DNA from 4 places in the Streptomyces sp. 17_S59 genome. Region 3 is predicted to be linked to each of the others. Evidence: riboswitches for the same ligand, from Rfam matches in the RefSeq annotation. Region 3 holds a riboswitch; each other region holds the start of a gene.
What was found. A riboswitch is a leader RNA that binds a small molecule or an ion and turns the genes downstream of it on or off. The one in region 3 is predicted to bind cyclic di-AMP.
Positions count from the first base shown of each region.

Region 1: linked by a shared signal. The riboswitch ahead of AC1Z4A_RS24885 (M23 family metallopeptidase) and the one ahead of AC1Z4A_RS14605 (M23 family metallopeptidase) in region 3 are both predicted to bind cyclic di-AMP.
Region 2: linked by a shared signal. The riboswitch ahead of AC1Z4A_RS01570 (C40 family peptidase) and the one ahead of AC1Z4A_RS14605 (M23 family metallopeptidase) in region 3 are both predicted to bind cyclic di-AMP.
Region 4: linked by a shared signal. The riboswitch ahead of AC1Z4A_RS12200 (transglycosylase family protein) and the one ahead of AC1Z4A_RS14605 (M23 family metallopeptidase) in region 3 are both predicted to bind cyclic di-AMP.

Region 1 is NZ_JBXOWD010000001.1:5,456,691-5,464,191, forward strand. It holds gene AC1Z4A_RS24870 (DNA gyrase/topoisomerase IV subunit A) at 1-205, opposite strand, end outside; gene AC1Z4A_RS24875 (M16 family metallopeptidase) at 454-1,872, shown strand; gene AC1Z4A_RS24880 (M16 family metallopeptidase) at 1,917-3,284, shown strand; cyclic di-AMP (ydaO/yuaA leader) riboswitch at 3,500-3,652, shown strand; gene AC1Z4A_RS24885 (M23 family metallopeptidase) at 3,666-4,469, shown strand; gene AC1Z4A_RS24890 (GntR family transcriptional regulator) at 4,674-5,375, shown strand; gene AC1Z4A_RS24895 (HPr family phosphocarrier protein) at 5,644-5,925, opposite strand; gene AC1Z4A_RS24900 (bifunctional acetate--CoA ligase family protein/GNAT family N-acetyltransferase) at 6,078-7,501, shown strand, end outside.
Region 2 is NZ_JBXOWD010000001.1:342,071-349,571, forward strand. It holds gene AC1Z4A_RS01550 (DUF305 domain-containing protein) at 13-762, opposite strand; gene AC1Z4A_RS01555 (hypothetical protein) at 963-1,223, opposite strand; gene AC1Z4A_RS01560 (aminoglycoside phosphotransferase family protein) at 1,567-2,493, opposite strand; gene AC1Z4A_RS01565 (MarR family winged helix-turn-helix transcriptional regulator) at 2,617-3,111, shown strand; gene AC1Z4A_RS01570 (C40 family peptidase) at 3,190-3,663, opposite strand; cyclic di-AMP (ydaO/yuaA leader) riboswitch at 3,668-3,832, opposite strand; gene AC1Z4A_RS01575 (endo alpha-1,4 polygalactosaminidase) at 4,066-4,971, opposite strand; gene AC1Z4A_RS01580 (NADP-dependent oxidoreductase) at 5,116-6,051, opposite strand; gene AC1Z4A_RS01585 (SRPBCC family protein) at 6,104-6,634, opposite strand; gene AC1Z4A_RS01590 (2OG-Fe dioxygenase family protein) at 6,729-7,457, opposite strand.
Region 3 is NZ_JBXOWD010000001.1:3,295,710-3,303,210, reverse strand. It holds gene AC1Z4A_RS14610 (DEAD/DEAH box helicase) at 41-1,615, shown strand; cyclic di-AMP (ydaO/yuaA leader) riboswitch at 1,952-2,087, shown strand; gene AC1Z4A_RS14605 (M23 family metallopeptidase) at 2,099-3,184, shown strand; gene AC1Z4A_RS14600 (MFS transporter) at 3,375-4,856, shown strand; gene AC1Z4A_RS14595 (aldo/keto reductase) at 4,978-5,922, shown strand; gene AC1Z4A_RS14590 (hypothetical protein) at 6,026-6,334, opposite strand; gene AC1Z4A_RS14585 (alpha/beta fold hydrolase) at 6,462-7,501, shown strand, end outside.
Region 4 is NZ_JBXOWD010000001.1:2,773,166-2,780,666, forward strand. It holds gene AC1Z4A_RS12190 (FtsB family cell division protein) at 1-437, opposite strand, end outside; gene eno (phosphopyruvate hydratase) at 587-1,876, opposite strand; gene AC1Z4A_RS12200 (transglycosylase family protein) at 2,205-2,954, opposite strand; cyclic di-AMP (ydaO/yuaA leader) riboswitch at 2,959-3,137, opposite strand; gene AC1Z4A_RS12205 (transglycosylase family protein) at 3,397-4,452, opposite strand; gene AC1Z4A_RS12210 (cytochrome P450 family protein) at 4,617-5,897, opposite strand; gene AC1Z4A_RS12215 (DUF6479 family protein) at 6,006-6,437, opposite strand; gene AC1Z4A_RS12220 (nucleoside triphosphate pyrophosphohydrolase) at 6,567-7,501, opposite strand, start outside.

The DNA of each region.
Region 1 (7,501 bases), 2.2 Mb from region 3:
GGCGCAGGCCCATCTCGTTCATCTGGTGCAGGATGCGCCGCTGGACGGGCTTGAGGCCGTCGCGGGCGTCGGGCAGGGCGCGGGAGTAGATGACGGAGTAGGCGTACTCGAGGAAGGAGCCCTGCATCTCGTCGACGACGTCGATGTCGAGGATGCGCTCCTCGAACTCTTCCGGCGGCGGGGTCTTCGTGCTGCGGCGGGCCATCGCGGCTGCGGCTCCTTCGATCGGTTGCCGGGGCGGGTACTGACGCCGACCATTGTGGCCCGCCCCACCGACAACGCCGACCGCGACCCGTCCGGGGGCCCCGCGCAGGTCGCGAAACCGGCCCGGGAACTTCGCCAGACGTCAGTGCGCTTGCATACAGTGACAGCACTGTTCATCACGACTGTTCATCACGCGCGTCGTCGCGAGGCACCGCGAGATCTCCAGCGATCGAAGGGACGTACATGCCCATGGGACACACGGCCATGCAACAGGCCGGTTCCGGCGGCCTGACAGTGACCGAGCACCGCCTGGCCAACGGTCTGCGAGTGGTGCTCTCCGAGGACCACCTGACTCCCGTCGCGGCTGTCTGCCTCTGGTACGACGTCGGCTCACGCCACGAGGTCAAGGGCCGCACCGGCCTCGCCCACCTCTTCGAGCACCTGATGTTCCAGGGCTCGGCCCAGGTCAAGGGCAACGGCCACTTCGAGCTGGTGCAGGGCGCGGGCGGCTCGCTCAACGGCACCACCAGCTTCGAGCGCACCAACTACTTCGAGACCATGCCCGCCCACCAGGTGGAGCTGGCCCTGTGGCTGGAAGCCGACCGGATGGGCTCGCTGCTCACCGCGCTCGACGACGAGTCCATGGAGAACCAGCGCGACGTCGTGAAGAACGAGCGCCGCCAGCGGTACGACAACGTGCCCTACGGCACCGCGTTCGAGAAGCTGACCGGCATGGCCTACCCCGACGGCCACCCGTACCACCACACCCCGATCGGCTCGATGGCCGACCTGGACGCCGCCTCCCTGGAGGACGCGCGCGCCTTCTTCCGCACGTACTACGCCCCCGGCAACGCCGTTCTCACGGTCGTCGGCGACATCGACACCGAGCAGACGCTCGCCTGGATCGGGAAGTACTTCGGCTCCATCCCGTCGCACGACGGCAAGCAGCCCCCGCGCGACGGCTCGCTGCCCGACACCCTCGGCGAGGAGCTGCGCGAGGTCGTGCGCGAGGAGGTGCCCTCCCGCGCGCTGATGGCCGCCTACCGCCTCCCGCACGACGGCACCCGTGAGGCCGACGCGGCCGACCTGGCCCTCACCATCCTCGGCGGCGGCGAGTCCTCCCGCCTCCACAACCGCCTGGTCCGCCACGACCGCACCGCTGTCGCGGCCGGCTTCGGCCTGCTGCGCCTCGCGGGCGCCCCCTCGCTCGGCTGGCTGGACGTCAAGGCGTCCGGGGGCGTCGAGGTGCCCGCCATCGAGGCCGCCGTGGACGAGGAGCTGGCCCGCTTCGCCGTCGAGGGGCCCACCGCGCAGGAGATGGAGCGCGCCCAGGCCCAGCTGGAGCGCGAGTGGCTGGACCGGCTCGCCACCGTCAGCGGCCGGGCGGACGAACTGTGCCGCTTCGCCGTGCTGTTCGGCGACCCCAAGCTGGCCCTCACGGCCGTCGACCGCGCCCTGGAGGTCACGCCCGAGGAGGTGCAGGCGGTCGCCAAGGCCCGGCTGCACCCGGCCAACCGCGCGGTGCTGGTCTACGAGCCGACGCCCGGGCCGGCCGACGGCGTGGCCGAGGAGGCCGAGGCCGTCCACGGCGCCGAGGACACCGATGCCGAGGGCACCGGAGCCCCCACCGCCGCCGAGACGAACGAGGAAGAGGAGACGGCCCAGTGAACGACGCCGTAGCCCCGAGCACCACGGAGACCGCAGGCCCCTCGATGGAATTCCACCCCCAGCCCCAGCCCGGCCTGCCGACCCCCTGGGCTTTCCCCGCCCCCGGGCGCGGGCAGCTGTCCAACGGCCTCACCCTGCTCCGCTGCCACCGCCCCGGCCAGCAGGTCATCGCGGTCGAGGTCAGCCTGGACGCCCCGCTGGACGCCGAGCCCGAGGGCCTGGACGGCGTGGCGACGATCATGGCGCGCGCCTTCTCGGAGGGCACCGACAAGCTCAGCGCGGAGGACTTCACCGCCGAGCTGGAGCGCTGCGGCGCCACTCTCGACGCGCACGCCGACCACCCCGGCGTCCGCCTCTCCCTGGAGGTCCCCGCCTCCCGGCTGGCCAAGGCCCTCGGCCTGCTCGCGGACGCCCTGCGCGCCCCCGCGTTCCCGGACGACGAGATCGAGCGCCTCGTCCGCAACCGCCTGGACGAGATCCCGCACGAGCTGGCCAACCCCGCCCGGCGCGCGGCCGTGGCCCTGTCCGCCGAGCTGTTCCCGGCCGACTCCCGGATGTCCCGTCCCCGGCAGGGCACCGAGGAGACCGTCGAGCGCATCGACGCCGCCGCCGTGCGGGCCTTCTACGAGGCGCACGTCCGCCCCGCCACCGCGACCGCGGTGGTCGTCGGCGACTTCACCGGCATCGACCTCGACCAGGTCCTGGCCGACACCCTGGGCGCCTGGACGGGCGCCCCCGCCGAGCCCCGGCCCGTGCCGGCGGTCGGCGGCGACGACACCGGCCGCGTCGTCATCGTGGACCGGCCCGGCGCGGTCCAGACCCAGCTGCTCATCGGCCGCACCGGACCGGACCGGCACGACAGCGTCTGGCCCGCCCAGGTGCTCGGCACCTACTGCCTCGGCGGCACCCTGACGTCCCGTCTGGACAAGGTCCTGCGCGAGGAGAAGGGCTACACCTACGGCGTCCGCTCCTTCGGCCAGGTGCTGCGCTCCGGCCCCGAGGGCACGGGCACCGCGCTGCTCGCCATCAGCGGCTCCGTGGACACCCCCAACACCGGGCCGGCGCTGGAGGACCTCTGGACGGTCCTGCGCACGCTCGCCGCCGAGGGCCTCACCGAGGCCGAGCGCGACGTGGCCGTGCAGAACCTGGTCGGGGTCGCCCCGCTGAAGTACGAGACGGCGGCGGCCGTCGCGGGCACGCTGGCGGACCAGGTCGAGCAGCACCTGGCGGACGACTTCCAGGCGCGGCTGTACGAACGCCTCGCGGAGACGGGCACGGTGGAGGCCACCGCGGCCGTCGTGAGCGCCTTCCCGGCCGACCGCCTGGTCACCGTCCTCGTCGGCGACGCGGCCGAGATCACGGAGCCGGTCAAGGCGCTGGGCATCGGCCCCGTGACGGTCGTCACGGCCTGACGGCTGCTCAAGCCGGCAGCCGTACCCCGGCGCACCAGGGAGGCGCGTGGGCTCACCGAGTCCCACGCGCCTCCCTTATGTCCAATTTCAGGCAGTGGTTGCGTGTTGGTCGTGTGGCGTACGTCATAAAAGCTGCGTTCTGTTTGCCGTTCGAATCTGACGCGGATTAGCGTCAGGGCGGCTGTCCGTCAGATCGGAGCCGCAACCGCGGCCCCGGGCAGTCATCGCCGAGTCCCCGAGCGCGAGCAAGGGGAGCCGGGGACCCACACGTCCCCTGGGGTGAATCGGCCCCCTTTCACGAGGGAGCCGTAGGAGACCTTCCTGCTCCGAACCCGTCAGCTAACCCGGTAGGCGAGAAGGAAGGAAAGGATAGCGACAGCCATGTCGTTCACCCGTCCCACCGGGAAACACCGTCGTCCGGGCCGCGCCGTTCGCGTGGGCGCCAACGTGGCGGGCATAGCCACCCTCACGGCCGCCGGCGTCGTCGCCGGAGTCGCCGCCCCGGCCTTCGCCGCCTCCGACGACACCCACCGCCCCGAGGACACCGGCCTCAACCAGGCCATCGTCATCGGTGACGTCATGGCCGACAACGTCGACGCCCAGGCCGAGACCCAGCGCAGCGCCGCCGACGAGGCCGCCGCCCGCCACCAGGCCGAGGTCTCCGCCCGGCAGAAGGCCGCCGACGCCAAGCAGCGCGCCGAAGAGGCCAAGCGCAAGATCGAGGAGGAGCGCGCCGCCAAGGAGCGCGCCGCCCGCGAGGCCGAGCGCAAGCGCCTCAACACCTTCGTGATGCCGATCGACGGCTCCTACGTCTCCACCGGCTACAAGGCCTCCAGCGGCCTGTGGTCCTCCGGCAGCCACACCGGCGTCGACTTCCACGCCGAGTCGGGCACCTCCGTGCACGCCGTGGGCATGGGCACCATTGTCGAGGCCGGCTGGGGCGGCGCGTACGGCAACAACGTCGTCATCAAGATGAACGACGGCACCTACACCCAGTACGGCCACCTGTCGTCGATCGACGTGTCCGTCGGCCAGTCGGTCACCCCCGGCCAGCAGATCGGCCTCTCCGGCGCCACCGGCAACGTCACCGGCCCGCACCTGCACTTCGAGGCCCGCACGGCCCCCACCTACGGCTCCGACATCGACCCGGTCGCCTACCTGCGCTCGCACGGCGTCGACCTGTAGCCGGCGCGCGGCGGAGCCGCACACGAGCTTGCGAAGGACCCCGGCCCCGGCCGGGGTCCTTTCCGTCGGTCCGTGTCCGGTACGGGCTCAGGCTTGTCCGATGGCGGCTCATATCCAGCGGCCCGGCAGCCGCATTGGCCGGAAAATATCCTTGGCCATAAGGCGCCGTCGGAAATTCCCGGAGTTTGCCATAGAGTCGCGTGCGTGAACGGCGAGGGCGAAGACAGGCGTGAGGGCGGCCGGATTTCCACGCACGCCGTGTGCACGGCGATTCGCGACGACATCGTCTCCGGCGTCTTCCCGCCCGGCAGCCGGCTCGTCGAGGAACTCCTCGCCCGCCGCTACGGCGTCTCCCGGGTGCCCGTCCGCGAGGCCCTGCGCACCCTGGCCTCCGAGGGCTTCGTGACCACCCGCCGGCACGCCGGCGCCTGCGTGGCGGAGCCCTCCGAGCAGGAGGCCGCCGACCTGCTCGACGTTCGCGCCCTGCTGGAGCCGCTGGGCGCCGCGCGGGCCGCGCAGCGGCGCACCGACGCCCACCTCAAGGTCCTGCGCGGGCTGGTCCGGCTGGGCCGGGACCGGGCCCGCACGGGCCGCACGGGCGATCTGCGCCCCCTGGGCGACTGGTTCGACGAGACCCTCGCCCAGGCCTCCGGCAGCCCCAGCCTCGCCACGCTGCTCACCCAGCTGCGCCGCAAGATCGCCTGGGTGTACGCGCCCGAGGCGCCGCTGCACCCGGTGGCGGACTGGGAGACGTGCGGGGCGCTCGTGGACGCCGTGGCCCGCCGGGACGCGGAGCGGGCGCGCGCCCTCGCCGCGGTGCGCGCCGGGCGCTCGCCCGGCACCTACCGGATGCGCCGGGCGGACCACCCGAAACACGCTGTAAACACCGCCGGTTTTCGCTCTTAACAACGCGCCGCTATTACTGGGGAAATAGGCCGGGAAATCGTGGCGGTTTCCGGTCGGCGTGCCGTGCGCGGCAGCGGTGCCGCGCACGGCACGCGCAATTGCGCATACGGGCGCGGATGACGCGGGTAATCCGCGATGCCGCGCGGCGGGAACGCGGAGCGAAACGCAAGAGGGCCGCGGCGGCACCTGTCAGCCGCCGCGGCCCCGCCGCGGATCCTTCGGCCCGCCGGAGCGAGCGCGGGCCTGTGTCAGAGGCGGGCCCGGTGGATCAGACGGTCTCCGGAAGCTCCTCGAGCCCCTCGGCGACGAGCTTGGCAAGCCGGTCGAGCGCGGCCTCGGCACCCTCCGCCTCACTGGCGAGGACGATCTCCTCGCCACCCTGGGCGCCCAGGCCCAGCACGGCGAGCATGGAGGCGGCGTTGACGGGGGTGCCGTCCGCCTTGGCGATCGTCATGGGGACGCCGGCGGCGGTCGCCGCACGGACGAAGATCGACGCAGGCCGGGCGTGCAGGCCCTCGGCCCAGCCGACGTTTACGCGGCGCTCAACCATGGTGTTGCCCTTCGAATCGAAAGCGGTTGTCTAGACCATTGTGGCACGCGGTGCGCGATGCCCGTGCCCGGTCCCGGCCCTGGGAGATCCAGCCCCCACGGGAGCCGGACGGCCCAGGCCGCCCTGTCGGTGCCCGGCCTTACCCTGGCCCCATGCAGACGCCGTCCGAGCAGTCCGAGCATGTGTACCCGGCCCACTGGGAAGCCGACGTCGTGCTGCGCGACGGCGGCACGGCACAGATCCGTCCCATCACCCCCGACGACGCGCGGCGCCTGGTCAGCTTCTACGAGCAGGTCTCGGACGAGTCCAAGTACTACCGCTTCTTCGCCCCCTACCCCCGGCTGTCCGACCGGGACGTGCACCGCTTCACCCACCACGACTACGTCGACCGCGTGGGCCTGGCGGCCACGGTCGGCGGCGAGTTCATCGCCACCGTCCGCTACGACCGCATCGACGCCCGCGGCCTGCCCGCCTCCGCACCCGCCGACGAGGCCGAGGTCGCCTTCCTCGTCCAGGACGCACACCAGGGCCGGGGCGTCGCCTCGGCCCTCCTCGAGCACATCGCGGCCGTCGCGCGCGAGCGGTCGATCCGCCGCTTCGCGGCCGAGGTGCTGCCCGCCAACACAAAGATGATCAAAGTCTTCACGGACGCCGGGTACACCCAGAAGCGCAGCTTCGAGGACGGCGTCGTCCGCCTCGAACTCGACCTCGAACCCACCGACCGCTCCCTCGCCGTCCAGCGCGCCCGCGAGCAGCGCGCCGAGGCCCGCTCCGTCCGGCGCCTCCTCGCCCCCGGCTCCGTCGCCGTCGTCGGCACCGGCCGTGAGCCCGGCGGCATGGGCCGCACCGTGCTCCGCAATATCCTCGCGGGCGGCTTCACCGGGCGCACCTACGCGGTCAACCGCGCCTTTCCCGAAGGGGCTTCGGTGCTGGAGCCGGAGGGTGTGCCCGCCCACCGCTCCGTCCTGGACATCCCGGACACCGTCGACCTCGCCGTCGTCGCCGTGCCCGCCGGGCAGGTGCCGTCGGTGGTCGCCGACTGCGGCGAGCACGGCGTCCAGGGCCTGGTCGTCCTCTCCGCCGGGTACGCCGAGAGCGGGCCGGACGGCCGTGACCGCCAGCGCGAGCTGGTCCGCCAGGCCCGCTCCTACGGCATGCGCGTCATCGGGCCGAACGCCTTCGGCCTCGTCAACACCGCCCCCGGCGTCCGGCTCAACGCCTCCCTGGCCCCCGAGCTGCCCACCGCCGGGCGGATCGGCCTGTTCAGCCAGTCCGGCGCGATCGGCATCGCCCTGCTGGGCGGCCTGCACCGCCGCGCGGCCGGGCTGGCCGGCGTCTCCACCTTCGTCTCCGCGGGCAACCGCGCCGACCTCTCCGGCAACGACTTCCTCCAGTACTGGCACGACGACCCGGACACCGACGTCGCCCTGATGTACCTGGAGTCGATCGGCAACCCGCGCAAGTTCACCCGCCTTGCCCGCCGGACGGCGGCGCGCAAGCCGCTGGTCGTGGTCAAGGGCGCCCGGCACGGCGCCGTCGCCGCGCCCACCGGGCACGCCGTCCCGACCACGCGGAT
Region 2 (7,501 bases), 3.0 Mb from region 3:
TGCCATCTGCCATCAACTGCTGGGACCGAGCATCGTGCGCATCTGCGCGATCTCGGCGCTCTGGGAGGTGGTGATGCTGTCGGCCAGTTGCTTGGCCGGACCGTACCGGCCCTGCTTCTTCTCCATGTCCGCCATGGTGAGCGCGCCCTCGTGGTGAGCGATCATCATGGTCAGGAACATCCGGTCGAAGGCCGTGCCGGTGGTTCCGCGGAGATCGTCCATCTGCCGGTCCGTCATCATGCCGGGCATACCGGGCATGCCCGAGGGGCTGCTGTGACTCATGCCGCTCATGTCAGGGGGAACCGGTTCGCCCCAGGCCTTCAGCCAGGCCGTCATGGTGTCGATCTCAGGAGCCTGCGCCTTCTTGATCTTCGTGGCGAGGGCTTTCACGTCGCCGGAGGAGGCGCGTTTCTCGGCCATCTCCGCCATCACGACCGCCTGCCGGTGATGCGGGATCATCCCCTGGGCGAAGGCCACGTCGGCCTGATTGTGCTGCCCGCCCGGAACGGCCGACGGGACAGCTGCGGCGCCCGAGCCGGTCGCCGAAGCGGCGGAGGACGGCGGCCGGCTGGACCCGCCGTTGCCCCCGCAACCGGCCAGCACGAACGCCGTGGTCGATACGGCGACCGTCACCAGGACGCACTGCCGCAAACGCCGAGCCATGCTCATCCGACCGTCCTTCCGGAAGGGAATGCCGAGTGTGTTCAGGACATCCGTAACGGATGGAGCGAAGGAGGACGGGCCACCGCGCCGACCCGGCACCCGACGCCCCACCTTCGGAGGGCGCGGCGCACCGCTGGCGGGAGGAGTCGTGCGGGGGGGGCGGGCGGGGCTCGAACCACAACCTGTGGCGACAGGGTTCCGGCGACGCATTCACGACGCGCCGGAACCCGTTTTCCGGGACGCAACGGTTACGGCCCCAGAGCACGGCAGTGCCCTCGTTCATTTACGCCGGCCAGAGCTTACTCGCCTGGGTTGCACGGTCTGCAGACCCCGGGGGGATCCTCGTAGACCCCGCATCCGAATTCGTCCTCGACAACGATGCGAATGTTGTCGAAATAGAAACGCGCGATTTTCGGCCCGCCTTTAGGGTCTACTGCGATCACATTCCTGGTCACGATTCTATGGACCTGCCGCAGCATTCCATCGATATTGCTTACCAGCGTCCCCATCAGCTCAAGTTCATCACCTTCGAGCTGCATGGATTTCGGATGGTGCGTCACACTAAATCCCTTTCAGGAAGACCGGATACGCCCCTGCACTATCGATCGCCGACGCTTCTCGGTACCAGCATCCTGATTGGCTGCCACGGGCGGCTACCTGAGTTACTCCTGATGGGGCCCTAGACCCCTGACCGGAGTTAGGCAAGGGCAATGAGCCACATGAGCTTTTCCGGGGGGCTGCGTCGCGGTGAGGCGTGCGGCCTGCGCCCTACGGACCGGGCCCGTGCTGCCAAGACGCTCACCATTGCGACGCAGCTCGTACAGAACGGTTGGGAGATCACCGAGGCCGCCGAGGCGACAGCCGGCCGAGCAGGACGGCCGCTTGGTCGAGGCCCGTCCCCCGCTATTCCGAACGCCCCAGCAAAGCCACAGCAATGGCCACCTGCGCCGGTTCCAGCACACTCCTACCGTCCTCGATGTCCCACAGCGCGTTCTGGAGCACGCGTCCCAGTGTCCAGCCGATCGCCCGCTGCCGGTCCAGGCCCAGGACCTCGGTGAGGAGGTCGAAGCGACGGAGCACCGCGCGGGTGATGCAGCCCGACGCCATCACCTCCTCCCAGCGGTTGACCAGTGCCGGCAGCAGCTCGAAGCCCGGGTCGCCGGACAGGGGTTCGGGGTCGATGGCCAGCCAGGGTTCGCGCTCCCCGGCGAGGACGTTGTCGTAGTGAAGGTCCCAGTGGAGGAGGCGGTCGCCGCTCTCGTCGGTCAGTTCGGCCATGGCCGATGCGCAGGTGCGTACCAGTTGCCGTTCGGCCGGGTCGTTGAGGGCGGGGACGGACTGCGCGACTTCGGCGAGCATCGCCGCCGCTACGTCCGACAGGCGGCGCAAGCCCTCCGGGGCCGGTACCGAGGACAGGCGGGCCAGCAGCTCTGCCAGGATCTGCAGGGCCGTGTGGTCGTCGGGGACCGAGGAGAGGGGGCGGGTCGCGTCCAGGCGTTCCAGTAGCTGGGTGGCGGTCGCCTCGTCGTGGTCGAGGAGGAGCACCATGCCGTTGCCGTCCCAGGTCCTGAGGCCTCGGGCGCAGCCTGCTGTCTCCTCGCGGGGCTGCTGGAGCTTGAGGACGGCAGGTGTGCCGTCGGCACGGAGAACGGGCAGGACGAGCGAGGCCATGCCGAAGGCTGACGGGCCGTCGGGGCGCAGGTCCCAGCGGTCGAGGAAGTCGGCGCCCAGGCGGGGCAGCCGGGCGAGCCAGGCGCGGGCCTCGGCGCCGTTCGCGCCGTAGGACACGGCAAACTCGTCGGGGACGTCGAGGGGAGTCGACGTGTTCATGAGAAGGTCTCCTTCGTGGGGTCCAGAGCCGGATACGACGGACGAAGGAGGCCGCGGGGGTGCCCGGTTGCCGGGCAGGCGTCAAAGCATGGGCCCACCGTAACGGAGCGCGAGAGGGACCAGGTGGCGGACAAGACGGAGATCGCGACGGCACGGCAGGCCGCCGATGACGGCCTGGTGCTGGCCTTCGGCCGGTTGCAGGGGGCGGCGAACCGGCTGGAGTACATCCTGGGGCGGGCGATCGAGGAGGAGTGCGGGATCAGCCATGCGATGTTCGAGGTGCTGCTGATCCTGGGCCGCGCGGGAGAGGCGGGGCTGTCCATGCGGTCCATCGCCCAGGAGCGGGTGCTCAGCACCGGGGGCGTCACCCGGCTGGTGGACCGGATGGAGGCGGTCGGCCTGGTCGTCCGGGACGCCGATCCGGAGGACCGGCGGGGCCGGATCGTGCGGCTGACCGCCGAGGGCGAGCGCACGGTGGTGCAGGCGGCGCGCGTCCACCGGGAGAACATCCGGCACTTCTTCCTGGAGCCGCTGCCCAAGGCGCACCGGGAGCGGTTCGCCGAGGATCTCAAGACCCTCAGCCATGCGGCACGGGATGCGCTGCCGCGCCTGCGGTAGGGCCGTCCAGCGCGACATGGCGCTGTGCGGGCCCGCCCGGTGTTCGCGCTCCGGGCGGGATCACGGCTGCACCGTTCGTCAGTTGACGCGGCCGTACCACACGCTGTTCGTCCACATCTTCTCCAGCCGCACCGACGCGCCGGGCTTCGGTGCATGCCAGATCTTGTTGCTACCCGCGTAGATCCCCACGTGGTAGACGTTGCTGCCCGAGTGGAAGAAGACCAGGTCACCGGGCTGGCGCGAGCCGCTGGAGAGGTGGCGGGTGGAGTTGTACTGGCTCTGTGCGGTGCGCGGGAGGGACTTGCCCACGCGCTTGAACGAGTACTGGGTCAGGCCCGAGCAGTCGAACCGGTTGGGGCCCGCGGCACCGTACTGGTAGGGCGAGCCCTGCTTGGCCGCGGCGACCTTCAGGGCCTGCTCGCCCGGGGTCGCCGCCGATGCTCCGGCGGCCAGGCCGGAGACGAGGACCGAGGCCGCCAGGGTGGCCGCGGTGAGGGCGGAAGCGGTACCGGCGCGGGAAACGAGCGCGGGTATTCGAGGCAACGCAGACATGCCAAAGCCCTTCGACATCCGCCTGCGAAAGATGACCTGTCGGGTTCGGGCTGCGAAGTTGCCCGGCCACCGTGGTGGCTTCACCCCAAGGACCACTGCCTTCGTGGTCCGTACTGCTTGGGTCTCCCGCTCCTGCCGATCCATCAATTGGGTTCCGCACCCGGTGCGGCGGCAGGACTCGGCGTCCGCCCGGGTCGCCCGCCTCTGTGACGGGATCTTGTGTTCGAGGAGAGATCCTGCACCATCGGGCAACCGGATTCGGCGCCGAGAGCGGAATCTGTGAACTTCTTCACTTCGGCCCGATTGCCGGAACCGGGCCTTTCCGGAATCCGCTCGAAAGGCCCTGTTCCCTGGTGGCGGCGGGGATTTGAGGGGCCGCCGGAACCATCCGGCGGCACCGTTTCAGCAGGGGCGGCGCCAGGCGTCGAGATCGAGCTTCTTCTGCATGGAACTGAGCCCGAGCCGCTTCGCCGTGGCACAGAAGTCGCCCGGCTCCAGGTCGTATTCGACGTGGAAGACCGCTTTGTCCTGCTTCACAAACGGCGTCAGCCGGTCGCACTCGCCGTACTGGGCGCACTGTTCGTTGACCGCGAAGTCGAAGTCCCCCACCAGCTCCGGGATCTGCTCCAGATCGTTCTTCAGACCGATGGCGAGACCGCGGTCATGGGCCAGTTTCACCAGCATCCGGTTGAAGGCCAGCTGATCATCCGCCCTCAGCAGAAAGCCGGTGTCGTTCCTGAAGCCCTCGGTCAGATCCGGCTCCACCGCGTCGAAGCCCTTCTGCCGGCACATGTCGAAGCGGTCCGCCAAGAGCGGCCGGAGAATGTCGAGACGGCGGATGTCCAGCCATTTCTCTCCTTCCCAGCCCTTGTTCTTCTTGCCCAGCAGCTCCTTGGGGAATTTCTTCTGGTCCGGCCGGAAGTCCTCCCAGGCACCGGCGTTGATATAGCAGATCACCTTCCGCCCGCGGGCGTGGAGTTCGGCCACGGTCTTCGCGGAATTCTCGAAGCCGTCGATGTCGTAGACGGGGACGTCCACGGAGATGTCGGCCGAGCCGCCGAGCTGCCACTGCCAGAGGGTGCCCGGCTTCGGCTGCCAGCGGGCGGACGCCGACGACGGCGACGAGCCGGATGCCTCAGGCGATCCCGTGGACCCGGGCTTGCCGGAGGCGCCGGGCCGGGCCGTCGTACGGTCCCCGTCCGGGTCCGGCCCGTCGTCCTCGGAAGAGGAGGAGCAGCCCGCGAGCACGAGCAGCAGTGCGGCACACAGCGCCGCACTCGTCCGCTTCCCCGTTATTTTCCCCGTCACTTTCCCGCCACTTTCCTGTTGCCTTGCCCGTCAACTTCCCTGCCATCGTGCCTCTCCCGGCACTTCGGCCCACATCAGCGGTACCGTACGCCAGCGGTTGACCCCGTCCTGGGCACCGTGCAGTGCGTCCCGGCACCCCCGGCCTCACACCACGGTCAGCACGATCTTCCCCTTCAGATGCCCGTGCTCGCTGGCGCGGTGCGCCTCGGCGGCCTCGGACAGCGGGTACACCCGGTGGATCGGCAGTTGGAGGATGCCCGCCTCGTGCAGACCCAGCGCGGCGGTCAGGGCCGGGACGGTCTGCTCGCCCCCGCGGCCGCCCGAGCTGAAGCGCGCCCCGTGGCGCCGGGCGCCTTCGGCGTCGACGATCGTCACCACGCGGCCGGGGCCGCGGGCCAGCCCGACCGACACCCCGACCGCGTCGCCCTTGCCCGCCGCGTCCAGCGCCGCGTCCACCCCCTCCGGCGCCGCCTCCCGCACCCGGTCGGCCAGCCCCTCCCCGTAGGAGACCGGAATGGCCCCGAGGCCGCGCAGGTACTCGTGATTGGCCTCGCTCGCGGTGCCGATCACCCGCACCCCCCGGGCGCGGGCGAACTGCACCGCCATGGTGCCCACTCCCCCGGCCGCGCCGTGCACCAGCAGCGTCTCCTCCTCCCGCAGGTCCAGCTCGGCGAGGGTGCGCCAGGCCGTCTCGGCGGCCACGGGCAGCGCCGCGGCCCGCTCCCAGGACAGCGAGAGGGGCTTGGTCGTCAACTGGTCGGCGCGGGCCAGGGCCTGCTCGGCATAGGCGCCGGTGACGGTCTTGCCCAGGACCGCGTCCCCCGCCGACACCCCGGAGACCCCCTCGCCGACCGCCTCCACGATCCCGGACGCCTCCACCCCGGGGACGTGCGGCAGGTCGAGCGGGAAGACCTCGGCCATGCCGCCGCTGCGGAGCTTGTGGTCGATCGGGTTGACGCCCGCCGCGCGCACCGCGATGCGGACCTGACCGGGGCCCGGCCTGGGCATGTCGATCTCGGCGGGCCGGAGCACGTCGGCGGGCCCGTAGGTGCGGAAGACAATGGCCTTGATCTTGGTCATGCCCTCACCATGATCGAAGGACCTGTGTTCGCGCGCCAGGCTGGCCGCCGGGTCACTCCCCCGCTTCGGCGAGGCGCTTCACGCCCTCCAGCGTGGCCCTGATCCCGGAGCGGAGTTGGCCCAGCCGCGTCTCGACGATCGCCTCCTCCTTCTCCGGCATGCGGTCGATCGCCAGACTGACCCCGGACCGCGCGGGACCGATGCGGACGGAGTGCCGCAGCAAGGTGCCATCGCCCTCGGGCCGGAGTTCGAACACCCAGACGGCCAACGGGCGCGAGGGGTCCGCCGCACCGCCCCCGAACCGGTCGTCCGGATCGGTGACCGCCCAGCCGAACCGTCTCTCCCGCTCCAGCTCGACGACATGGGAGACGGTCCGCCAGTCGCCCAGCATCCCGTGGTGGTTGTGCCCCTCGAAGCGCGCGCCCGGCGCCGGGCCGTCGGCACCGTCCAGCCACTCGGTGCGCTGCAGCTCGGGGCTGAGCCGGGCGGGCAGCCCGATGTCGGTCACCAGCCTCCAGACCTCGGCCGGGGCCGCGTCAACGTGGATCTCGTCGTGGGTACTGGGGCCGTCCGCATAACGCATGGGATCTCCTGCTCGTCGTCGGTATCGTCGTCGGTCTCGTCGTCGACCGGATTCTCGCGGCACCGCTCCGGTGCCGTGCTGCTGCTCGATCGGCTCAGCCCTCGGCGCCGCCGGGGAAGAAGTCGACCAGCAACATGTCGCGCACGCCCGTACGGGCGCCGGGCGCGGGCCGGACGGGCGAGACGCCGTGCAGGAGCCGCCGGTCGTCGAGGACGATCGTCTCCCACGGGGCCGCCAGCGACGCCCGGTGGACCGGGCGCCGCCCGAGGTCGTACAGACAGGACTCCGCGCCCTGCACGTTCTCGCGCCTGATCAGCACCTGGGCGACGAAGCAGTGCCCGTCCTGGTGGATGCCCTCCGGCGCGGGGTGGCCCTCGGCGTCCGCGGTGGCCGTGACCCTGATCTGGTGGACGCCACAGGTGTCGATGCCCGCGTGCGGCCCGGGCAGATGCTCCCGGAGCGTCCGCACGACCGTGCGCAGCGCGGGCCCGGCCGCCACGGCGTCGGCCAGCGGCGCGAACAGGCGGTCCACTCCGCCGTGCACCTTGTTCACCGTCCGGTCCTGGAAGAAGGGGGCGTGCGGCAGCCGCTCCAGACGGTCGCCCAGCATGCGGAACCGGCCGTAGCGGCGGAACCTGTGGGGCGTGTGCGCGTCGGCGGGCAAGTCGTTCCAGGACTCGGTGAACTCCCGCACCGGGTCCTCGGATATCCCCCCGAGTGCCGTCGTGAGCAGGGCGGGTGTGAAGTGCACGAAGCCGCCGGGGCCGTTCGTCCCGTCCGTCGCCGTCCCGTCACCCGATGCCGGAGCAAGCCGGTGCACCATGCCGCATCCCCCCGTGTCAACTGCGCTTCCTGCCACCACGGTAC
Region 3 (7,501 bases):
GCACCCAGGGGGCTTGGCACCCGTCGAGGGAAGGTCCCCAATGACTCGCTCTGCCGCACGTCCCGATGGCTCCGGTCGCCGCCCCGACGGATCAGGGCGCCCCAGCCGCGCCTCCCGCCCCTCCCGCGCGCCCCGCAACCAGGGCTCGCCCCGCAACCAGGCCCCTTCGGGCCCCGCGCGCCGCAGGCCCGCCGCGCCCCAGGGCGGTGAGTTCGAGGTCCCGGTCACCACGACGCCGGCGCTGCCGCCCGTCGACTCCTTCGCCGCGATGGACATGCCCGCGGCCCTGCTCTCCACCCTGACCCGGGAGGGCGTCACCGAGCCCTTCCCGATCCAGGCGGCCACCCTCCCCAACTCCCTCGCCGGCCGCGACGTCCTCGGCCGCGGCCGTACGGGCTCCGGCAAGACCCTCGCCTTCGGCCTGGCGCTCCTGGCCCGCACCGCGGGCCGACGGGCCGAGCCCGGGCGCCCGCTCGCGCTCGTGCTCGTCCCCACACGGGAACTGGCCCAGCAGGTCACCGACTCCCTCGCCCCGTACGCGTCCGCCGTCAACCTGCGGACCGCCACCGTCGTCGGCGGCATGTCCATCGGCCGGCAGGCCCAGACCCTCGCGCGCGGCGCGGAGGTCCTGGTCGCCACGCCGGGCCGGCTCGCGGACCTCATCCAGCGCGGCGACTGCAAGCTCGGCGACGTGACGATCACGGTCCTGGACGAGGCCGACCAGATGGCCGACATGGGCTTCCTGCCGCAGGTCACCCGGCTGCTCGACCAGGTCGCCCCGGACGGCCAGCGGATGCTGTTCTCCGCGACCCTCGACCGCAACGTCGACCGGCTCGTGCGCCGCTTCCTCAGCGACCCGGTGACGCACTCCGTCGACGCCTCGGTGGGCGCGGTCGTCACGATGGACCACCACCTGCTGCACGTCGCGGACATGGACGCGAAGAAGGACACGGTCACGCGCATCGCGGCCCGCGCCGGGCGCGTGATCATGTTCGTGGACACCAAGCGGGGCGCCGACCGCCTGGTCAAGCGGCTGCTGTCGCAGGGCGTACGGGCGGCGGCGCTGCACGGCGGCAAGAGCCAGCCGCAGCGCAACCGGGTGCTCGACCAGTTCCGTACGGACCAGGTCACGGCCCTGATCGCGACGAACGTGGCGGCGCGCGGCATCCACATCGACGGCCTGGACCTGGTCGTCAACATAGACCCGCCGGTCGACCACAAGGACTACCTGCACCGGGGCGGCCGCACGGCACGGGCGGGCGAGTCGGGAACGGTCGTCACGCTCGTACTGCCGGAAGAGCGGCGTGAGATGAGCCGGATGATGGCCACGGCGCAGATCACCCCGAACACGGCCCGGGTCCACCCGGAGGACCCGGAACTGGCCCGCATCACGGGCGCCCGCGAGCCGAGCGGAATCCCGGTGACGATCGCACCTCCGCCCCAGCCGCAGCCGAAGCAGAAGACGAAGCCGAACGCGATCTCGAAGCGCACGGACACCCCGTCCCGCTCCCGCCGCCGGCCGCGCCCGGGCGCCCAGCAGCCGGACGCCCCGCGCAGCGAGGGCACCCAGGCGCGCCGTCGGCGCCCCCGCCGCCCCTCGTCGAACAACGGCTGAGCCAACGCCGGACGGGCTGGAAAATCCAGCCCGTCCGGCGCTTGAGGACCGGGGGTCCGGGGGCGGAGCCCCCGGTTACGGGAAGGGGCGGGGTGGGGAAAGACCGCCGGAGGCCGACCCGCCCCCACCGCCCCACCGCCCCGCCACCCACCCCCGTACCGTCCGTATTCATCCGCATGCAGAGCCATAACAACTGACGAACGCTCAGTTCGCACGAACTGCAAAGACTCCCCAAGAGCGTTGTGGATTCACGCTTTCGGCTTGGATTTCGGCCGCCGTGTCTATTAACGTTCGATAACGCAGCGCGGTTGTTGTCACCGCCGCAAGGGGCGGCGCCGTGCGCCTTCGCCGAATCCCGTCGGTGGAACCGGGGAACCACACTCTGGGGTGAGTCGGGCCGCACGCCGGCCCGTAGGGGACCTTCCTGCTCCGAACCCGTCAGCTAACCCGGTAGGCGAGTAGGAAGGAAAGGAGTGCGCCTCCGTGGCGTCCAACATGCCTGCTGACGACGGCAGTTCGTACGACCCCCTGTATGACCCCTCGTACGCCCCCTCCGAGGAGACCGCGGCCCCGGCCGGCCGGGGCCGGCACCGCGTGGTGAAGCAGCGCGGCGGCACGATGGCCCGCAGCGGTGCGGTGCTGGGCGTGGGCATGATCGCGGCCGTCGGCGCGGGCGGAATGGCGAGCGCCCAGGAGCGGCAGGCGGCGCCGATATCCGTGCCCGATCTGGCGCAGAAGATTCCGGGAGTCGGCTCGCTGATAGGCGGCGAGGAGAACGGGCATTCGGATTCCGCCGCGCAGGGCGCAGCAGCGGACGGGACGGCCGTCGTCCGGGACACGGCGGATGCGGGCGAGGCCCTGCGCAACCGGATCCTCCAGCAGGCGGAGCACCAGCAGGCCGCGGCCGACCGGGCCGCGGAGGAGGGCGAGCTGCACGCGGCGGCGGAGCGGCAGCGGCAGGCCGCGGCGGAAAGAGTCGAGGCCCACAAGGCGGAGCAGGCGCAAGCGCAGCAGGCGCAGCAGGCGGAAGCAGCGGCAGCGGAGGCCCGGCAGGAGCAGGCCGGGCACGGACAGACCCACCCCGCGGCGGGAGCGGCAGCCGAAAAGCCCTCGGCCGCCGGGGAGTCCGGGGCGGAGGACGCCTCCGAGGGCGCGTCCAGGACCTCCGCGTCCGGCTCGTACGTCCTCCCCGTGGCCTCGTACACCCTCACCGCGGGCTTCGGCCAGGCCGGGAACATGTGGTCCGCGAACCACACCGGCGAGGACTTCGCGGCCCCGACCGGCACCCCCGTGAAGGCGGTGTCCGGCGGCACGGTCACCCAGGCGGGCTGGGCGGGCGCGTACGGCTACCGGATCGTACTGACGCTCGACGACGGCACCGAGGTCTGGTACTGCCACCTGTCGTCGATGGTCATCACCTCGGGCCAGGTCGGCACCGGCACCGTCATCGGCCGGGTCGGCGCGACCGGCAACGTCACGGGCCCCCACCTGCACCTGGAGGTGCGGCCGGGCGGCGGCTCGCCGGTGGACCCGCTGCCCTGGCTGCGGGCGCGAGGACTCCAGCCGTAAGGGCCGTCCGGCCGTAAGGGCAGCTGTAAGAGGAGCCGCCCGGTCGTAGGAGCCGTCCACTCGTATGAGCGCTCCCGTCCCGGGACGGCTCCTGCAACCGCAGCGAGGCAGTCGGGCGACAATCGCATAAGTCGTCCTATTAGCCCTGATTCCCGTGAATGTTCTGAGTTCGATCGGGAAATCAGAGAACGTGACGACGACTGCGAGGACGATCACCACGTCCGTGCCCGCCCGCCTGGACCGGCTCCCCTGGTCCCGGTGGCACTGGACCGTGGTGATCGGACTCGGCACGGTGTGGGTCCTCGACGGCCTCGAAGTCACCGTCGTCGGCAACATCGCCGGCCGCCTCTCCGAGCGGGGCAGCGGCCTGCCCATCACCTCGGGCGGCGTGACGGGCCTCGCCGCGGCGCTGTACGTGGCCGGGGCCTGCTCCGGAGCGCTGTTCTTCGGGCGGCTGACGGACCTGTTCGGCCGCAAGAAGCTCTTCATGGTCACGCTCGCCGTCTACCTGACGGCCACCGCGCTGACCGCGCTGTCCTACTCCTCCTGGTGGTTCTTCGCCTTCCGCTTCTTTACGGGCTTCGGCATCGGCGGGGAGTACGCGGCCATCAACTCCGCGATCGACGAGCTGATCCCGGCCGCCTACCGGGGCCGCGTCGACCTGATCATCAACGGCAGCTTCTGGCTGGGCGCCATCGCGGGCTCGCTGCTGTCGATACTGATGCTCGACACGAGCATCTTTGCGAAGGACGTCGGCTGGCGGCTGACGTTCGGGCTCGGCGTCGTCCTGGGGCTGGTCATCCTGTTCGTACGCCGCCATGTGCCGGAGAGTCCGCGCTGGCTCTTCATCCACGGCCGGGGAGAGGAAGCCGAATCGCTCGTCACCGCGATCGAGCAGCGCGTCACGGCGGAGCGGAAGACCGCGCTCCCGCCGGCCAAAGGGCGCTTCGCCATCCGCCAGCGCAAGAGCTTCGGCTTCCGCGACATCGCGCGCACGGTCTTCTCCGACTACCGGCGGCGGGCCGTGCTCGGGCTGGCGCTCTTCATCGGCCAGGCGTTCCTCTACAACGCGATCACCTTCGGCTTCGGCGCGATCCTCACCCGCTTCTTCGGGGTCTCCACTTCCCGTACCGGCTACTTCTTCGCGGTAATAGCGGTGGGCAACTTCCTCGGCCCGCTCTTCCTGGGGAAGCTCTTCGACACGCTCGGCCGCCGCATCATGATCTCCTCGACCTATCTGCTGGCCGGGTTGCTGCTGTTCGGCACGGCCTGGCTCTTCGGCGCCGGGCACCTGAACGCCGTCACGCTCACCGCGTGCTGGGCGGTTGTGCTGTTCTTCGCCTCCGCGGGCGCGAGCAGCGCGTACCTCACCGTCTCCGAGATCTTCCCGATGGAGACCCGGGCGATGGCCATCGCCTTCTTCTATGCGGTGGGCACGGCGGCGGGCGGCATCAGCGGCCCGCTGCTCTTCGCCTCGCTCACGAAGAGCGGGGTCGTCATGGACACGGTCCTGGCCTTCGACATCGGCGCGGCCCTGATGTGCGTGGGCGGCGTGGTGGCGGCCTTCCTGGCGGTGCGGGCGGAGGGCCGCTCGCTGGAGGACATCGCGGCACCGCTGTCCGTGGGGCCCGGCCCCCCGGAACCCCTGCCGGCCCCGGCGCCGGCGGAATGAGGAATCCCAGGTCTCGCGTGACGGCCGAGGCGGACGAGGCAAGCAAGGCAGACGAGGTAAGCGAGGCGGACGAGGCAAGCGAGCCGGAATAGCAACTACGTTACGTGCGTTGACGTATGTCATGGCTGACAATCACCGCAAGATCGGCAAGCTCACGGTCCACCCGCTGAACCTCGGCGGCAACGTCTTCGGTTGGACGGCGGACGAGAAGCAGTCCTTCGCCGTCCTGGACGCCTACGCCGAGGCGGGTGGCAACTTCATCGACACCGCCGACGTGTACTCGGCCTGGGCACCCGGCCACAAGGGCGGCGAGTCCGAGACCGTCATCGGCAACTGGCTGGCGGCGCGCGGCAATCGCGCCGACATCGTCGTCGCGACGAAGGTCGGCCACGGCTTCCCGGAGCACCGTGGCCTGGCGCCCGCCACCGTCAAGGAGGACGTCGAGGCGTCCCTGCGCCGCCTGCGCACGGACTACATCGACCTCTACTACACGCACGTGGACGACACGTCCGTGCCGGTGGAGGAGATCATCACGACGCTGGACGGCCTGGTGAAGGAGGGCAAGGTCCGCGAGATCGCGGCCTCCAACATCTCGCCCGAGCGGCTTGCGGCCTCGCTCGAGTTCTCCGACGCCGCGGGCCTGGCGAAGTACGTGGCGATCCAGCCCCACTACAACCTGGTCTCGCGCGACACGTACGAGGGTGAACTGGCGGACGTGGCCGCCCGCCACGGCCTGGCCGCGATTCCGTACTTCGCGCTGGCGTCGGGCTTCCTGACGGGCAAGTACCGCCCGGGCACGACGGTGGAGAGCGCGCGTTCCGGTGGCGCCGCGAAGTACCTGGAGGAGGATCGGGGCCTGAAGGTCCTGGCCGCCCTGGACGAGGTGGCGGCCGCGCACGACGCCGAGATCGCCACGGTGGCCCTGGCCTGGCTGGCGGATCGGCCGACGGTGGCGACGCCGCTGGCGAGCGCCCGCACGGTGGAGCAGCTGCCGGCGCTGCTGGCGGTCGCGGACCTGAAGCTGACGGAGGCGGAGCTGGCGCGGCTGACGGAGGCGTCGGCGTAAGGGCGTAGTGCTGTAACGCTTCTTCGGGCTGACGCGCTGACAGACTTGCGGGCGTACGGACACACGGGGGTCCGTACGCCCGCAATTTGCTGCGTCGTACTGGTTACTGCTTCCGCTCGACGGCCCAGGAGGCGAGCGCCACCCCACCGGCCACGGTGAAGACGGACGGCCAGGCCCCGATCTTCTTGGCGAGCGGATGCGATCCGGCGAAGGCGGCGACGTAGAGCCCCGTCAGCGCGGCGGCGGCCCCGGCCCCGGCCCGCTCGTGCCACTGCCGGGCGGCCACGGCCCCGGCGGCGGCGAGGGCGATCCCGCCCAGCGGCCGCTTCTTCGTCCAGCGGGCGATGCCGTAACCGCCGACGAGCCCGCTCGCGGCGATCAGGGACGCAGGAACCTCTGCTGTTGCCGCCATGGCCGCAACCTCCGCATCAAAGAGTCGTTGATCTCGGTCCCAAGCTACGCCGCGGCCGCACGGCTACGCCGTTCGGCTGCGCCTGCCTGGCGGGGGGCGCGCGGGCACCGAAGGATGCTGCGTACAAGTGATCCACGACGCCGGGCGGCAAGCGGCAGCCCAGTCAGGAGACACGGTGGACGGCGGCCCGGAGAACAAGGACAGCGCTGCGCCCGAGCGCGACGGTCGCGCACGGCTGACCGGGGCCATCGCCCAGTGGTGGTACCGCAGGTCCGTCACGCACCGGCGGTTCGTCGTGGCGGGCGTCTGCCTGGCCGTGGGCGCGGTCGGCCTCGGCGGGCTGGCGACGGTGGAGGGCATCAGGCTCTCGGGCGAGGCGTGCGACACCAAGCCGACGGGGGCCGTCGCGGAGGACGACAAGCTGGAGTTCACCGTCCCCTCCGGCCTCATGCCGGACCCGCAGTTCGCCGGGCAGAAGGCGTACCTGCAGGTGCACCGTGTACGGCCGGCGTACGAGCACGGCAGGTGTGACCAGACGCCCGCGCGGGCCGCGGTGCTGATCCACGGCCGTACGGTCCCCGGACCGCCGGTCTTCGACCTGAAGGGCATGGACCAGAGCAACAACAAGCTCAGCCTGCAGGACGCGCTCGCCCGGGCGGGCATCGACACCTTCGTGCCGGATTTGCTCGGCTACGGGAAGTCCACGCGCTTCGACCACGGCCTGGACGACCCGCACAACGCGAGCCTCAGGGGCTATGCCGCGAATGGCAGCTGCCCCTATCCGGAGGGCTGCGACCGCACCCACAACCCGGTCTTCCCGCTGGACCAGCAGGGCACGAAACTCTCGGTCAACCCGCTCGATCACAAGCGCTACAGCCACTCCAGCAAGGTGCGCTTCGCAGGCACCGACACCTGGGTCCGCGACATCCGCCAGGTCATCGACTACGCCATCAAGAAGGCCAAGCCGAAGGACGGCAAGGTGACGCTCCTCGGCTACTCGCTGGGGGGAAACCGCGTCGGCCGCACGCTCTACGCGGCCAACCCCAACCCCCAGCTGCCCGGCAGCGCGGGCACGATCGCGAAGGTCAACCGCGTGGTCTTCCTGTCGTCGATCTTCGGCGGCCCGACCGAGGAACCGCCGGCACCGAAACCGCCGGGAGGCTACGT
Region 4 (7,501 bases), 520 kb from region 3:
CAGAGGTTGCTGTACCAGGGGCGGTCGCCGGCTCCCTGGTCCTTGGGCCGCTTGGCGTCCCCGCTGCCGTCCACCACGCTGTAGCCCGTCTCGCCGGGGCGCACGTAGTGCAGGTGCTCGCGCGCCTGCTGCTCCACGTACGCCGGGTCCTCAAGGCGGGCCTTCTCGTCGCGCAGCCGCTTCACCTGCTCGCGGGCGTGCTCGGTCTGGCGCCGCTGGTCGGCGATGTCCGAGCGCTGGGTGACCCACTGCCGCATCGGGTAGGCGAGGGCCACCACGAGCGAGCAGACGACCAGGGCGAGGAGCGCCGCGCGGCCCGTGAGCCGGCTGCGGCGCGGCGGCCGGGCGCGGTAGACCCGGGCGGCGCCGGACCCGTGCACCAGCGCCGTGCCCAGCGCCTTGAGCCTGGTCGCGGTGGAGAACCGGTCCGCGCCCACGTCGCCTCCCCTTCGGTCCTTACGAACGTACGTCCCCGGACACGGTACGGGACCGCGGCCGGGGACGTACGGCGACTGGCGGGGGTCAGACCCTAAGGGAGGTCAGCCCCTGGGGAGTCGGCCCTTGACGACGTCAGCCCTTGCAGTACTTACTGGTTCGCAGAGCGAAACCGCGGGAAGGCGCTGCGGCCGGCGTACACCGCGGCGTCGTCGAGGATCTCCTCGATGCGCAGCAGCTGGTTGTACTTGGCGACGCGCTCGGAGCGGGCCGGGGCGCCGGTCTTGATCTGGCCGCAGTTGGTGGCGACGGCCAGGTCGGCGATGGTGACGTCCTCGGTCTCGCCGGAGCGGTGGGACATCATGCACTTGAAGCCGCTGCGCTGGGCCATCTCGACGGCGTCGAGGGTCTCGGTCAGCGAGCCGATCTGGTTGACCTTGACCAGCAGGGCGTTGGCGGTGCCCTCCTCGATGCCCTTGGCGAGGCGCTCGGGGTTGGTGACGAACAGGTCGTCGCCGACGAGCTGGACCTTGTCGCCGAGCTTGTCGGTGATGGTCTTCCAGCCGGCCCAGTCGTCCTCGAACAGCGGGTCCTCGATGGAGACCAGCGGGTACGCCTCGACCAGCTCGGCGTAGTACTCGGTCATCTGGGCGGCGGTGCGGTCCTGGCCCTCGAACGTGTAGACGCCGTCCTTGTAGAACTCGGAGGCGGCGACGTCCAGCGCCAGCGCGATGTCCTGGCCGGGGGTGTAGCCGGCCTCCTTGATGGCCTCGAGGATGAGGTCGAGGGCCTCGCGGTTGGAGCCCAGGTTCGGGGCGAAGCCGCCCTCGTCGCCGAGGCCGGTGGACAGGCCGCGGCCCTTCAGCACCTTCTTGAGGGTGTGGTAGACCTCGGTGCCCCAGCGCAGGGCCTCGGAGAAGGACTCCGCGCCGATCGGGGCGATCATGAACTCCTGGATGTCCACGTTGGAGTCGGCGTGCGAGCCGCCGTTCAGGATGTTCATCATCGGAACGGGCAGCAGGTGCGCGTTCGGGCCGCCGAGGTAGCGGAAGAGCGGCAGGTCGGACGCCTCGGAGGCGGCGTGCGCGACGGCGAGGGAGACGCCCAGGATGGCGTTGGCGCCCAGCGAGCCCTTGTTGTCGGTGGCGTCCAGGTCGAACATGGCCTGGTCGATCAGGCGCTGCTCGGTGGCGTCGTAGCCGACCAGCTCCGGGCCGATCTGCTCGATGACGGCGAGGACGGCCTTCTCGACGCCCTTGCCGAGGTAGCGCTCCGGGTCGCCGTCACGCAGCTCGATGGCCTCGAAGGCACCGGTGGAGGCGCCGGACGGCACGGCGGCACGGCCCGTGGAGCCGTCGTCGAGGCCGACCTCGACCTCGACCGTGGGGTTGCCTCGCGAGTCGAGGATCTCGCGAGCTACGACGACGTCGATGGACGGCACGAGGGTCTCCTTCGTGTGTGTCTGGAGTTCTGCAGCACGAGCCTAACGGGCCCGGGAGGCTGCCCCCGCCCGCGGACCGCGCAACCGGGCCGGAAAATCTGAAAAAACAGCACAAACGCCGAGATCGCGGGATGAACAGCCCGTCTGTTCGCTCAACGGAAAAACCGCCCGGGAACGACGGAGCCCCGCTCCGATGCGGCTCGGGGGGAAGGCGCATCGGAGCGGGGCGGTCCCGCGCATGAGCGGCGTCGCGGCGGAGGCCGCTCACCCGTCGGTCGTGCACCGGTCCTCGCCCGTGCTCGGGGCGGAGGGCGAGGACCGGACGCGATCAGCTGGTGTGCAGCATCTGACCCGGGTAGATGGTGTCCGCGTTGGCGACGATGTTCTTGTTGAGGTCGTACAGCTTCTCCCAGCCGCCCTTGATCTGCTGGGTCTCAGCGATCTTGGAGAGGGTGTCGCCTTCCTTGACCTCGTAGTTGCCGTCGCCCTTCTGCACGGTCTGCGGGGCGGCGTGCTTCGGCGCGCGCTGCTTCGGCGCCGGGGTCTCGTCGGCCTGCTCGTCCGCCTCCTGGGCCGGCTTGGCGTGCTTCGGCGCGGTGGAGCGCTGGCTGCGGTCGGCGTGGCTCGTGGTGGAGCTGCCGTGCGAGGAGGACTTCGAGGACTTCTTCGACACGGAGCCGGAGCCCGAGGTGTCCACGTCGGCCTTCGCGCCGCCCTTGCTCAGGCTGCCCGCGCCGGCGCAGCCCCAGGCGCCCGGGCCCTGCATGGCGAGCAGGCGCTCGGCGGTGGCGATCTGCTGGGCCTTGGTGGCCAGGTCGGCGCGCGGGGCGTACTGGGTACCGCCCGCGGCGACCCAGGAGTCCTGCGCGAACTGCAGGCCGCCGTAGTAGCCGTTGCCGGTGTTGATGTGCCAGTTGCCAGTGGACTCGCACTGGGCGACCTTGTCCCACTGGTCGACGGAGGCGGCGTGGGCGGAGGTCGCGACCATCAGAGGGGCTGCGACCGCTGCGCCGGTGACGCCGGCGAGCGCGACGATGCGGACGGCCTTGGACGGACGACGGTGCTTGCCCTTGGACATGAGTCGTTTTCCTCACCGACGCCTACGAGGTGAGCTGTCGGGTTCGGACCGTGAGTCTGCCCGGCCCGGTGTTGTGCACCGGGCTTCACCCCAAGCCGTCCCGCTCCCCAGGCCACTGGCCGTGGGACCGGATCCGGCGCCCTACCTTGGTTCCCCCGCTCCTGCCTACGGCGCTTGCGCGACGACTCCCCCGGCCGCCGGCAGGATTCGGCGTGCGGCCGTGGTGCTCGCGGTGGCGAGCGGTGACGACGTTAAACACAGTCAGGCGGCGTGTTCAAACCCCACTTTTCGGCCACGGTTGCCGGAAGTTACTCGTGGGAACCGATCATTTCCGCAGGTGAGGCGGGGTTTGAAGCGAACGGACGAACTCACTCCAGCCCCAACCGAACGAGACCCATGTCTCACTTTCGACTGGAACGGACATTCGCCCCGAACCTCCCTGCTACTTACGGACATCGAGCCGCTGACCAGGCTTGATGAGGTCCGGATCGCTTCCGACAGTTTTGTTGTTCTTCTGATAGAGCGTCTGCCAGCCACCGGCAACGGAGTGCTCCTCCGCTATGACTGACAGGTTGTCACCGGGGCGCACCGTGTAGTCGCCCGCACCGGCCGACAGGTCCGTACGGGCGTCCTCGCCGCCGCGCGAGGCGTGCTGCGCGTCGCCGGAGCGCGAGGGCTCGGCGCGGTGCCTGCCGGTGCCGGGCTCGGTGGACGCTCCGTCAGGCGACTGCGGGGTGGCGGACGCCGGGTCCACGGGGGTGCCCGAGGGGTCGCCGGAGGGGTCCTTGCGGTGCTTCCCGTCCGGCGCGTCCGGAGAGCCTGTCGCCGGGGCGGACGAGGAGGGGCTCGTGGAGGGGCTCGTGGAGGGGCTCGCGGAAGAACCGGGCGAGGACGGCGAGGCGGACGGGGACGAGGACGAGGACGAGGAGGGCGACGAGGACGGCGAAGTGGATGCGCCGGGCGTCTGCGACGTGGAGGGCGACGGCGTGGAGGTCCCGGACGGCGCACCCGACGGGGTGCCGTTGCCGCCCTTGCCTCCCTTGTGCGCCGGGGAGGTCGGCGTGGAGGTCCCGTGCTCCGGCGTGACCGACGTCGGCCGCTCGGACACGGGCTTCGAGGGCCCGTCCGGCACGGTCGACTCGCCGCCGCCCGGGTTCACCTCGGCCACCGGCTGATCCTTGGTCAGCCCCGCACCGGACGCGCAGCCCTGCCAGGCCTCCGGGCCCTGCCCCTGAAGCACCCGCTCCGCGACGGCGATCTGCTGGGCGCGGCTGGCCAGGTCCGGGCGCGGCGCGTAGGCCAGGCCGCCGTTCTGCTCCCACACGTCCTGGGTGAGCTGGAGCCCGCCGTAGGAGCCGTTGCCCGAGTTGGCGCTCCACATGCCCCCGGTCTCGCACTGGGCGACGTGGTCCCAGGTCCCCGTGTCCGCGGCGCTGGCGCCGGTGGCCGCGAGCAGCGGCATGGCGATGCTCGCGCCCGTCACCCCCGCTGCGAGCACGATGGCGGGTACCTGGCGGGGGCGGCGATGTCTACCGGAGCCGGAGCGCATGTGAGGGCCTCTCGTGTGGCGGCTGATGTGGTCGTCGAACATAGCGACGACCCCCGAGGGTCACAAGCCGGTGTAGCGGAGGTCACGCGGAGATCACATAGGCCGGCGCGAGGTCATCTGATAGTGGATCCGGGGCGCTCGGGCGTGAACGCGACCGGCAGCGTGCGCAGTCCGCGCATGATGAGTCCGCCGCGCCAGCGCAGGTCGTCGGGGTCGGCCGCGAGCCGCAGATCGGGCAGCCGGCGCAGCAGCGTCGCGAGCGCCGTCTGCCCTTCCAGGCGCGCCAGTGGTGCGCCCAGACAGTAGTGGATGCCGTGCCCGTAGCCGAGGTGCTGGTTGTCGCGCCTGGCCAGGTCGAGGGTGTCGGGGTCGGCGAAGCGCGCCGGGTCGCGGTCGGCGGCGGCGAGGACGACGAGCACGGGGTCGCCCTCGGCGATGCGCTGCCCGCCCAGGGTGAGGTCCTGGGTCGCGAACCGCCACGTGGCCAGCTCCACCGGCCCGTCGTAGCGCAGGAGTTCCTCCACACCGGTCGCCAGCAGGCTCTCGTCGCCCTCCGCGAGCGCCCGCTGGAGGCGCTCGCGCTGCTCCGGATGGCGCAGGAGCGCATAGGTTCCGTTACCGATCAGGTTCACAGTTGTTTCAAAACCGGCGAACAAGAGGATGAAGGCCATGGCCGCGGCCTCGTTCTCGGTGAGGTGCTCGCCGTGGTCGCTCGCCCTGATCAGTCCGGAAATGAGGTCTTCCCCGGGATCCTCCCGCTTTCGGTTGATCAGTTCCGCGAGGTACGTCCGCATCTTCTTGACGGAGCGGGCCACTCCACCGCGCGGCCCGCCGCCGTGGCGGATCATCATCCCCGCCCAGTCGCGGAAGTCGTCCTGGTCCTCGGCCGGGACGCCGAGCATGTCGCAGATGGCGTAGATGGGGAGGGGAAAGGCGAACTCGTGGATGAGGTCCGCCTCCCCCTTCTCGGCGCCCTGCTTATTCAAAATCGTGCCGATGAGCTGGTCGGTCAGCTCCTGCACCCGGGGCGCGAACTCCGCCACCCGGCGCGGGGTGAACGCCTTGGAGACCAGGCGGCGCAGCCGGGTGTGGTCCGGGGGGTCGATGTTGAGCAGGTGCGTCATCAGGTTCGCGCTGCGCTCCCCGGGGATGCCGACCTTGCCCTTGCCGTGGGCGCTCTCGGCGTGGTGCACGGGGTTCTTCGACAGCCGCTGGTCGGCGAGCGCCTGCCGGGCGTCGGCGTAGCGGGTGACGAGCCAGGCCTCGACACCGCTGGGCAGCGCGGTGCGGTGCACGGGGGCGTGCTCGCGCAGCCAGGCGTACGCGGGGTAGGGGTCGGCGGCGAATTCCCAGGTGAAGAGGGGTGGGGCGGGGGGCGTGTGGTTCTCGTGCACGCCCCGACGCTACCGAGTGGGGCGGGGAGCGCCCCGAAGGGGCGCGGGGAACTGCGCGACCAGCCACCACCGGCCTGCAGACGACGCACTCCGCTTCCCACGGAGCGCTCAGTGGCGCCCGCTGCCCCCGCTGCCGAAGGAGCCGCTGCCCCCGGGGCTCCACTTCTTCTGCTCGTCGGTCAGCTCCTCGGGGTGGGCGCCCGGGTTCCGCATCTCGTGCGGAAGGCGGCGCTCCCCGTTGGCCTCCGTCTCCATCTCGTCCGACTCGTGGTGCTGGGTGACGTAGCCGACCGACTCCTCGTCGTGGGCGTGGCCCGGACCGTGGTCGGGCGTCTCGGGCCCGGTCCGGTGTTCCACCGGCGTCTCCCACGCGCCCGAGCGCCGCTGCGGCTGGCTGGGCGGGGGCGGCTCGTCGTCCCGCCACCTGCGTCCGAAGACCACGGCGGCGATCAGGATGGCGACCACGAAGAGGCCGACGATGAAGGGTGCGATGCCGCCGAGGTAGGCGGGGAGGGCGAGACCCAGGTGCTGAATGCGCATGGATCTCGGGTACCCGTCGGCCGCCCTGTCAAGACCGCCGCTGGGCCGAACGGGTGAGGGCGCTCCGTCCCCGTCCCGCCCCCGTTCCGCTTCCTTTCCCCTCCCGCGTCTCCCACGTCCTGCGCGGTCCTACGCGTTGCGCTCCGCTTCCGCGGCCCGGATCGCATCGCGGTAGGTGCGGGCGGCGGCACGCAGGGCCGTCTCCGGCTCGACGCCGGCCGCCTCCGCCCGTACGGCCAGGGCGAGCAGCTCGTAGCCCACGCCGTCCCCGGCCGGAAGGGCGACGTCCAGGCCCTCGGTGCGGACCCGGGAGGCGAGCTTGGCCGCGAGGGCCAGGGCGGGCTGGCCGAGGGGGACGCCCTCGGTCACCGAGGCGCGCCGCTTCTCGGCCGCCTTCTTCCGCAGCCAGTGCTCCTTGACGTCCTCGGGCGTCTCGGCGGTCTCCTCGCCGAAGACGTGCGGGTGGCGGTGGATGAGCTTGTCGACGATGGTGCCCGCGACGTCGTCGACGGAGAACGGCTCGTCCGGGTCGTCCTGGGCGATGCGGGCGTGGAAGACGACCTGGAGCAGGACGTCGCCCAGCTCCTCCCGCAGGGCCTCCCGGTCGCCGGTCTCGATCGCCTCCAGCAGCTCGTACGTCTCCTCCAGCCCGTACTTGGCCAGGTCCTCGTGGGTGCGGATGCCGCTCCACGGGCAGTCGGCCCGGATCCGGTCCATGACCTGCACCAGGTCCAGCAGGCGGGCGCCGGGCAGGTCGTACGAGCCGGGGAGCAGCTCCAGCGCCGGCATCGACTCGCGGCCCGAGCCGGCCAGCCGGGCGAGGCCGTCGGTGAGGGCCGACTCGCCCTCGGCGGAGGTGAGCACCACGGCGGTGCGCTGCTCCGCGGCGCAGTAGTCGACCAGCTCGCGGGCGGTGGGCGCCGCATGCTCGACCACGACGCCGGCCTCCCGCAGATACGGCAGCTGCGGGTGGCCGGCGTCGGCGCACACCACCCGGTCGGCGCCGCGCAGGGTCTGCCAGGCGGGCCAGGACAGCAGGCCCGGGGCGACCCGGTGGCTGGTGG